2 regions of the Arthrobacter sp. 9MFCol3.1 genome follow, and region 2 is predicted to be linked to the other one. Evidence: riboswitches for the same ligand, from Rfam matches in the RefSeq annotation. Region 2 holds a riboswitch; the other holds the start of a gene.

Region 1 (4,709 bases), on a different contig from region 2:
CGCCGTGACCACCAGGAGCAGCGCTGCCGAGGGCCGCACCCAGCGGGGCTGCCGTCCGAACAGCAGCCGGTCCCGGCGGCCCTGCGCTGCCGGGGCCTGGGATGCGGGCAGCTGGGGCGCCGGTTCGCCGTCTCCGGGAACCGGGCGGAGCCTTTCCTGGGCGGCTGGGGTGCTGCCGGCCGGGGAACCGCTCTCGGCTCCGGCGGTGGGGCTGATGGTTGCCGTCATTTACTTGGCCTTTTCTGTGCGGGGGAGGGAAGGATCGGGGGCGCCGGGCGCAGGAACGGCGTCGGTGGGCCGGTGGCGGAAAACCACCAGCCGGAACAGCAGGAACTTCACGGCTGTGGCGGCCAGGTTGGCGGCGGTGACCGTGAGCAGTTCCAGCCAGCGGTCCGGTGCTGCTCCCGACGCGGCGTGAACGAGGGCGAGTGCGCCCGAGGTCAGGGCCAGCCCGATGCCGAAGACCAGCAGTCCCTCGAAGTGGTGGCGTGCGGCCTGGCTGCTGCCCTGGATGCCGAACGTGAAGCGCCGGTTGGCCGCGGTGTTGGCCACGGCGGTGGTGAGCAACGCCAGGAAATTTGCCAGCTGCGGGTCCATGAACCCGCGGCAGAGCAGGAAAATCGCCAGGTAGGCCAGGGTGGAGGCCACCCCGATGCTGCCGAAGCGGACGAGTTGTCCGAAGAGGCTTCCGCCGGGGCTTTGTTCCTGGGCCCGGGCGGCGGCCGGCAGCGGTCCGCGGGCCAGGGCGGCGCGCAGGTCGGGAACCGGGATCCGGCCCGAGACCAGGTCCCGGCTCAACCGTGCCATGCCGCGCAAGTCCGCGAGGGCCGTCTGGACGATGTCCACGCTGGAATCCGGGTCGTCGGTCCAGTCCACCGGGACTTCGTGGACGCGCAGGCCGCACTTTTCTGCCAGGACCAGCAGCTCGGTGTCGAAGAACCAGGCGTTGTCCAGCGTGTGGGGGAGCAGTTGCCGGGCCACGTCTGCCCGGATTGCCTTGAAGCCGCACTGTGCATCGCTGAAGTGGGCGCCCATGAGGGCCTGGAGCAGGAAGTTGTAGCTGCGCGAGATGAATTCCCGCTTGGGACCGCGGACCACGCGGGAGTTGCGGGTCAGCCGCGTCCCGATCGCCAGGTCGGAGTGCCCCGAAATGAGCGGGGCAAGGAGCGGGCCGAGGGCCGCCAGATCAGTGGAAAGATCCACATCCATGTACGCCAGGACCGGCGACGGCGAGGCCAGCCACACCTTGCGAAGTGCGTTTCCACGGCCCTTTTCGGCCATATGGACCACCTTCACTTCGCGTAGCTCGCGGGCTACGCGTTCCGCGGCCTTGAGCGTTCCGTCGGTGCTGGCGTTGTCCGCCACGGTGATCCGGAAGGAGTGCGGGAAGGCGGCGAGCAGGTAGGCGTGGAGCCGGCGCAGGCAGGCTTCGAGGTCCCGTTCCTCGTTGAAGACCGGGATGGTGACGTCCAGCAGGGGCGTGCTTGCGCGCGTATCGATGGCTGTGCGCCGGGCGCCGGGGCCGGTAAGCGCCCCGGCGAACGGGCCCGGAGCGGGCGCGTCGGCCAGCGCAAGCCCCGGGGGTGTCTTGGGTGCCGCCGGGCCGGCCGGCGTCGCCGCGGTGCGGGGCAGGGTTCCTGTGGCCTGGTCTGTGAATGTCATGGCTCAACTTTCCCGGCGGCCCTTATGAGGGCTTTAGGGTCAAGCTGTGCTGGGGCTGTGGAAGTCTGGGTTGTCGGGCTGCTCCGGCCGTGGAGACGCAAGGAGGCCCCGGATCCGTGTGGATCAGGGGCCTCCTTGGCGGGGCCGGTTTAGTACCAGTTGTGTGCGTAGTGGAAGTTCAGGGCGCCGCAGGGGGAGCCGTAGCGCGACTTGACGTAGTTCAGGCCCCAGTTGATCTGGGTCCGGTAGTTGGTCATGTAGTCGGCGCCGGCGCTCGCCATCTTCGTGGCGGGCAGGGACTGGACCACGCCGTAGGCGCCGCTGCTGGCGTTCGTCGCGGTGGTCTTCCAGTCAGATTCCTTGGTCCACAGCTTGTGCAGGCACTGCATCTGGCCAGGTGCCCAGCCATAGCGGCCCAGCTGGGACGCGGCGTAGGCCTGCGCCCCGGCAGGATCGTCGATTGCGACCGGCGCCGGTGCGGGGGCAGGAGCGGCTGCCGGTACCGGTGCGGGTGCCGGTGCGGGAGCGGGGGCTGCCGCGGGAGCCGGGGCTGCCGCCGGCGCAGGAGCAGGTGCGGGGGCGGCTGCCGGAGCGGGGGCGGGAGCAGCGGGGGCGGGGATCAGCGCTTCGGCTGCCTTGACCTCCGAGATCTCGGGAGCCACGTTCTTTTCCGCCGGAGCGGTCGGCCCAGCCACCTGGACCCGCTCGAAGTTGAGCTTGGCCAGCGGGTCCGCGATCGTGGCCGTCTGGCTCGCAACGTTCGCCGTGTGGGCGCCCGGCTCTGCCGCCTGGCTGGCGGCGCCGCCACCCAGCAGCAGCGCGCACGCGGCGGTGACGACGCCGGCACGGCGGCCGGTTGTACCGAGTCCGGCGGCGAACCGCGACAGGGCGGATGCCCGTTTGGCCGGTTCGGCGCGGTGGCGCGACTTAGCTGCGCCAACTGAGCGGGAATGCGAACCGCCGTCAGGGCGCGTTTGTACCTGGAATTCAGTCATGGTGGCCTCTCAACGCCGGCGGAGTTAGCTGTCGGGTTCGGATGAGGTCATCCGGCCGCACGGAATATCACGTGTCGGCTTCACCCCGAGGGCGCATGAATGCAGAATGCCCGGGAACTCTGGGTCCCCCGCCTCTGCCTGGTCCAGCGGAATCCGGGAAGCGGCAGAGTTTGGCGTCCGTCCGGATATGCGGCACCGATGGCGGCGCACTCTTAAGACGCTACAGGACCCAGCCGCTTAAGTCACATTTTGGTAACAGGAGTCACAGTGCCGGGGTGTCGCGTTGCGCCGGGTTCGCCGATCGACCACCCAAGAGTCCCGGTGGCGCCGGCCGCGCCGTCTATGCCGACGGCGGCGCGGCGGGCAGGCGCACGGCGAACTCCGTGCGGCCCGGCCGGGACGTAACCTCGACGGTTCCTCCGTGGGCCTCCACGATCGACTGGACAATGGACAGGCCCAACCCGCTGGTGCCCTCGGAAGTCGGCGCGGCGGTCGCCGTGCCCTGGCCTCCGCGGCTGCCGGAAACGGCGCCGGAGGACGGGCGGGCGGCGGCCCCGGACCCGACCCCCGCCGTCGCGACCGCCGAATTGGCGGGGAGGGCTGCGGGACTCGACGCCGGATTGGTGCGTGAGGCGTCGGCCCGGGCGAAGCGGGCGAAGACCCGGCCGATAAATTCCGGGGCGATGCCGCTGCCATTGTCTGTCACGGTGACCACGGCACTGCCGTCAGCCGAACGCATGACGCCCGTGACCACCTTGGTCCCGGGTTCGGTGTGCTTGCGCGCATTGGACAGGAGGTTGGCGAGGACCTGGTGAAGCTGGGTCGCATCACCGCGCACCACCACGGGCTCGTCCGGAAGTTCGAGCTGCCAGATGCGGTCCGGGGCCATGACTTTCTCATCGCTGACCGTCTCGACGGCCAGTTGGGTGAGGTCGACGTCGGAGATCTTGAGCGGCTGGCCCTCGTCCAGGCGCGCCAGCAGCAGCAGGTCCTCCACGAGCGTGGTCATCCGCTCGGACTGGCTTTGCACACGGGCGAGGGACCTCTCGCCGTCGGGGGTGAAATGCTCGGTCATCCGCATCAGCTCCGTGTAGCCGCGGATGGCCGTGAGCGGGGTGCGGAGTTCGTGCGAGGCGTCGGCGACGAACTGCCGGACCTTCATCTCGCTCTCCTGCCGCGCTTCGAGGGCGTTGGAGACGTTGTCCAGCATCTTGTTCAGCGCGTAGCCCACGCTGCCCACTTCCGTTCCGGGATGGGCTGCCGACGTCGGGACGCGCACCCCGAGCGCCACCTCGCCGGCGTCCAGCGGGAGGCGGGAGACCTTGGTGGCCACCTCGGAGAGCTGTTCCAGCGGCTTCATGGTCCGCCGGATCAGGGCCGTGCCGGCGAGCCCGATCAGCACGAGCCCGCCTGCGGACACCACCACCATGGTCCAGACCAGGGAGGTCAGGGTGTTTTGCTTTTCTGCCAGCGGCAGTCCGGTCACAATCACGTCGCCGTACGGCGCACGCGCGGCCGTGAGCCGGTAGGCGCCGGCCGAAAGGGTCCGGTCCACGGGCACACCGTTTGGGGTGAGGGCCAGGAGAACCTTGTTGTCGGCGGGGGAGAGGCTCTTGACCGCGCCGTCCCCGGCCAGGAAGCCGGCCCTACTGACTTCGTCGTCCACTATCCGGGCGTTAAGCGTCCCGACGCCCTGTCCCCGGGCTTCGAGGGGGTCGGGGCGCCTGCCCGAATCGTCCGAGGAGGGCCGGCCGAACTCGCTCGAACGGTGGGAAGCCTGGTCCAGCTGGGTGTCGAGTTGCCGGGTGAGGAAGAGGTCCATGGAGGCGTAGCTGAACAAGCCCACAGCGCCGCAGATGGCCACGAGCAGTGCCATGGCAACCAGGACCAGCCTGGTGCGCAAATGCCACGTGGACGGGTTGCGCCAGTCGCGTCCGGGGACGCGGGTCATGCCGGAAAGTGAGGGCACGGATCAGTCCGCCGGTTTCAGGACGTACCCGGCTCCGCGCACCGTGTGGATCATGGGAGCGTGGTTGGCGTCGACCTTCTTGC
Region 2 (4,709 bases):
ACCGCGTCTTCACCCGGGACGAGCTCCTCGCGGCGTGCTTCCACGCCTCGGAGCAGCCCGGCGTGATCGATACCTATGTCCATCACCTGCGCCGGAAGATCTCCAAAGCCGTGGTCCGCACGGTGCACGGCCTCGGATACCAGATCGGCGATGCTCATGAGTGACGGCCGGCCGGCCGGCGGAAATCCGGACCACTCCGTCCTGCGCAAGGCCTCCCTCAAGGTCGCGCTGCGGATCAGCGCCGCGTGCGCGGTCATGGTTCTCGGGCTGCTCGCCGCCACTGCGCTGTACCTCACGAACCAACTGGCCCATCCTGAAGTGCCGCGTTCGGCGGCGGCCGGGGCGGCCTACACATACCTGGATTCCAAGGATGTCCTCGAAGCCATGATCATCGCCGGAGTGGCGGGAATCCTGCTGGCCGGCATCGTCGGGTGGCTCAGCGCGCGCAGCGCCATCCGACCCCTTAGTGAGGCCCTGGCCAGGGAGCGGCGTTTCGTCCAGGACGCGAGCCACGAATTGCGCACCCCGTTGACCATCTTGGACACCAGGATCCAGCTGGCCCAGCGCAACACTGTGCCCGGCTCCAAGCAAAGCCAGGACCTGGCCCGGATCCGGGAGGACGCCGCGACGCTGACCGGGATTGTCAACGAACTGCTCCTCGCGGCTACCGCGGAGGCCCCGGCCCACTCCGCACCCCCTGCCGACCTGGCCGATGCTGCCGCCGGCGTCGCCGTCAGTCTCCAGCCGGTGGCAGAGCAGCGGAAGGTGCGCCTGGAATTCTCTGCCGATGCCCGGCCGCTGGCCCGGATCGAGAAGAACGCGCTGCGCCGTGCCGTGCTGGCCCTGGCGGACAACGCCCTGGCCCACACGCCTCCGGGCGGCCGCGTGTCCATCATGACCTCAATCGAGCAGAAGCGCGCCGTGATCACCGTGGCGGACTCGGGGACCGGAATTACCGGCGTCGATCAGGCCCGGATCTTTGACCGGTTCGTGCGGACGGCCGGCACCGGCACCTCACAGGGACAGCGGAGCTTTGGCATCGGGCTGGCCTTGGTCCGGGAGATTGCCGTCGCTGCCGGGGGCACTGTCGAGGTGGCCGCGACCGGGGACGAGGGAACGGTCATGAAGTTGACGCTTCCGCTCAGTGCGAGCGGGAATCCCTGAGGATCCTGTGCCGGAGAAAGGCGGTGCCGCCGGGAGCCCGGACCCCCAACATGCAGAGACAGGAAAGACCGGCGATCGATTTGCCCCCAAGGGAAATCGACCGCCGGTCTTTCCGGACTGTCTGGCCCCGGTCGGGGCCATACGGCTTAGGCGCGGACGAAGGTCACGCCGCCGGTCGCGGTGAGCCACGACAGCGGGTGCACCATGGTCTGGTTCTTGCCGTTCATGCCGCCGCTGACCACCTGGCCGTTGCCGGCGTAGATGCCGACGTGGCCGGACTGGACCACCATGTCACCGGGCTGAGGCGTGGCCACTACGGCTCCAAGGCCAAGGAACGCGCGGGGGCCGATGTCGCCAACGGGCTTGCCCGCGGCGCCAAGGGCCTTCTCCACCATGGCGGTGCAGTCCTGGGTGATGCCCACCTGGCTGTAGGCGGCCGAGAGCATGATGGCGTTGCGTCCGCCGGCAGCGGGCGCCGCGGCCGGCGCTGCTGCCGGAGCGGCCTGCACCTGGACGGTCGCCTTGGGCGCTGCCACCGGGGCTGCAGCGGGCGCTGCCGCCGGGGCTGCAGCGGGAGCCGGAGCCGGAGCAACGGGCTTCTCGATGACCGGCGCGGCAACAGAATCCACTGCGGGGCGCTCGAAGCTGATCTTGACGCTTGAATCGGCGCTGACGGGGGCGCTGACCTGTCCGGTGACGTCGATGTTCGACGCCGGAGCGGAGTCACGCTGCACGGGGGCGGTGGCGGCGTTGGCGGCCATTCCGCTGGTCAGGACCAGGCCGGATGCGGCGGCGAGGACGGCGGCATGGCGCGCAAAAGTATTGACTGAAGTCATGATTGTAGCCTCTCCCAATGCCTGCGAGGTGAGCTGTCGGATTCGGATGGGAGGCACCCGGCCGCACTCCCGGGCCCGTCGTGGCGGGCACTGTGCGGCTTCACCCCAAGACCTGCATATCAGCAGGTCAAAAGTGGTTTCCCCGTCTCTGCCGGACGTTGATGCGAGTTACCCCCGGGCCGCGGCAGAGTTAGGCAATCGGCTGGGGAGCGCCCGTATCGGAGACAACAGGCACTCATCAACCGTAGCGCGAACCGCACCCGAAAGTCACATTCAGGTAACGGAGGCGGTGATGCCGAGCCGCAATTTGCCCATAGGGCGGCGCCGTTTCCGAACATAGGATGATGCCATCAGCACCACCGGAAGCGGAGGCCCGAAATGAACAGCCATTGTGTCGCCATCTGCCAGTTGAGCACTCAGCCCCAAGAGGATTTCGACGTCAACACCGAGCTGCTGATCCTGGACGGCGGGGACGTCCATGTGAGCACATGGGACGCGGAACCGCGCGACGGGGGCTTCGACGAGCACGTCCTGAATGACCGGGTGGACGCGCTCGGGTACATGGTTGTCAACGACTGGGCCTTCCTGGACGGGAAGGCCTACGCAGTAGTGGAACGGCGGTCGGGAACGGTGCCGGCGGGCCGCGGCGAACCGTGACCTTCCTGTCCCTGGCGCTGATCGCCGTCATCGCCCTGGCTGGCCCCCTGCTGGCCCTGCCCGTGCGCTGGCACTTGCCTGTCATGCTGGGTGAGCTGCTGGCCGGCATCGCGATCGGGCGCTCAGGCCTGGCCCTTGTGGACCCCGCGGATCCGACATTCACCCTGCTGGCCAATATCGGCTTTGCGCTGATGATGTTCGTGGCAGGCACGCACGTTCCCGTGCGGGATCCGCACATCCGTGGCGCCCTCGGGAAGGGCTCGCGCCGGGCGATTGTGGCCGCAGCGGCAGCGGTGGTGGTCGGAACCGGCATCGGGCTGCTGTTCGGGACTGGACATGCTCCCCTCTATGTCGTGCTGCTGGCGTCTTCGTCGGCCGCCCTGGTGCTTCCAATCGTCGATTCCCTGCGCCTCGGCGGGCCAGATGTCGTGGACATGACAGCGCAGGTGGCAATAGCCGACACAGCCTGCATTGTGGCGTTGCCGCTCCTGGTGGATCCGCCCCACGCAGTCCAGGCGGCGCTGGGCGTCCTCGTAGTGACCGGGTGCGCGGTGGGGCTCTTTGTCGGCCTGAGCTGGCTGGAGCGCCGGGGAATCCGCCGGCGCGTGCACCGGCTCTCGGAAAGCCGCAAGTTTGCCCTGGAGCTGCGGATCCAGCTGGCCGTACTGTTCACCCTGGCCGGTGTCGCAACGTGGAGCAATGTTTCTGTGATGATGGCAGGCTTTTCCTTCGGCCTGGTGATGGCTGCCGTCGGCGAACCGCGGCGGCTGGCCCGGCAACTGTTCGCGCTCAGCGACGGCTTCCTGGGTCCGCTCTTCTTCGTCTGGCTGGGTGCCTCGCTGACGCTCAGGGACCTGGCCGGCCACCCTGACATGATTGCCCTCGGCCTGGCACTGGGGGGCGGGGCCGTGCTGGCGCACGCCGGCCTGGCTTTCCTGGGACTCCCGCTGCCTCTCGGGGTGTTGTCGGCGGCCCAGCTTGGCGTACCGGTGGCCGCGGCGAGCATCGGCACGCAGCTTCAGGTCCTGCTCCCGGGCGAGGCCGCGGCCCTGCTGGTGGGAGCGCTGGTCACCATAGCCGCGGGCGCCGTCGCCGGGTCACGGGCGGCGAGGACGTTCGCGCTGCCGGCAGGTGCCGGCGGCAAGTCCGGGGATCCCGGCAGCACCGTCGGGCAGGGCGATCCTGGAGATCCGAAGGCCTGACAGTCCGGATGTCTGCATGTCCGACGTGCCTGAGTGCCTAAGTGCCTGAGTGCCTGAGTGCCTGAACCAGCCGATCCGGCGGCGAAGGTCCGGTTCGTCATGCCCCGACGGACGTGAATTGCAGTTCCGGCCTCCGCTTTGCCATCTCCGCCAGGACCCGGGAGACCGCGTCCCGGACAGCCAGTCCGTCGGCGTCGAACTTCCCGCCAGGCTCGCCGAGCACCGCGTTGGCGTGCCGGACAAACCTGTCCCAGTCCCCCGCGCCCGCGCGCAGCGCCAGCAACGGCGAGAGCAGCGCGGCCCGGCGCAGCCAGACATCCGGCTCGCGCACCCATCGGTCCAGCACGCTGTCGGCCCGTACCCTGGCCAGAACATTGAGTCCGTCCACCAGGGGCCCGACGACGTCGACGGCGAGCGGATCCACAAGGTCCGGCACCCGCGCCTGCCGGATGAACCCCTCCAGCCGGGTGAGGTCGGCGTTGGTCAGCAGCTTCACGTTGTTCTGCAGCAGGACCACGGCGGCCAGCCGGCGCTCGAAAACCGGCGCTGCCCGCAGTTCCGAGCCGTCCAGGTCGGAGCCCTCCAGTTCCGGGCCCCACAGTTCGGAACTCAGCGCAGCGACCTCATCACGGGAGAGTCCGGGATAGCGGCGGCCGGCATCGCGGACCGTGCCGCGCACGGCACCCACGGAGGTGCCGTAGAACCGAAGGCCACTGCCCGCTGGCTCCGTTTCCAGCCGCGCCTGCAGCTGCTCAGCGCGGCGCCAGGATGCTTCCCGCTGCAGGGAGCGGTCGATGAATTCGCCGGGTTCACTCACGGGTCCATTCTTTCCCCTCCCAGCTCACAGCCG

Evidence for each region. Region 2 has a riboswitch for cyclic di-AMP ahead of C560_RS0103805 (hypothetical protein). Riboswitches for the same ligand answer to the same signal wherever they lie in the genome.
Region 1: it holds a riboswitch for cyclic di-AMP, as region 2 does, so the genes downstream of both, C560_RS0117840 (hypothetical protein) here and C560_RS0103805 (hypothetical protein) in region 2, are expected to answer to the same signal.

What each region holds. Positions count from the first base shown of each region.
Region 1 is NZ_KK211131.1:91,372-96,080, reverse strand. It holds gene C560_RS0117850 (glycosyltransferase family 39 protein) at 1-228, opposite strand, end outside; gene C560_RS0117845 (bifunctional glycosyltransferase family 2/GtrA family protein) at 229-1,662, opposite strand; gene C560_RS0117840 (hypothetical protein) at 1,812-2,657, opposite strand; cyclic di-AMP (ydaO/yuaA leader) riboswitch at 2,657-2,816, opposite strand; gene C560_RS0117835 (sensor histidine kinase) at 2,998-4,608, opposite strand; gene C560_RS0117830 (response regulator transcription factor) at 4,630-4,709, opposite strand, start outside.
Region 2 is NZ_JIBJ01000004.1:215,535-220,243, reverse strand. It holds gene C560_RS0103815 (response regulator transcription factor) at 1-164, shown strand, start outside; gene C560_RS0103810 (sensor histidine kinase) at 157-1,164, shown strand; gene C560_RS0103805 (hypothetical protein) at 1,311-2,000, opposite strand; cyclic di-AMP (ydaO/yuaA leader) riboswitch at 2,005-2,207, opposite strand; gene C560_RS0103800 (hypothetical protein) at 2,409-2,657, shown strand; gene C560_RS0103795 (cation:proton antiporter) at 2,654-3,859, shown strand; gene C560_RS0103790 (DNA alkylation repair protein) at 3,957-4,676, opposite strand.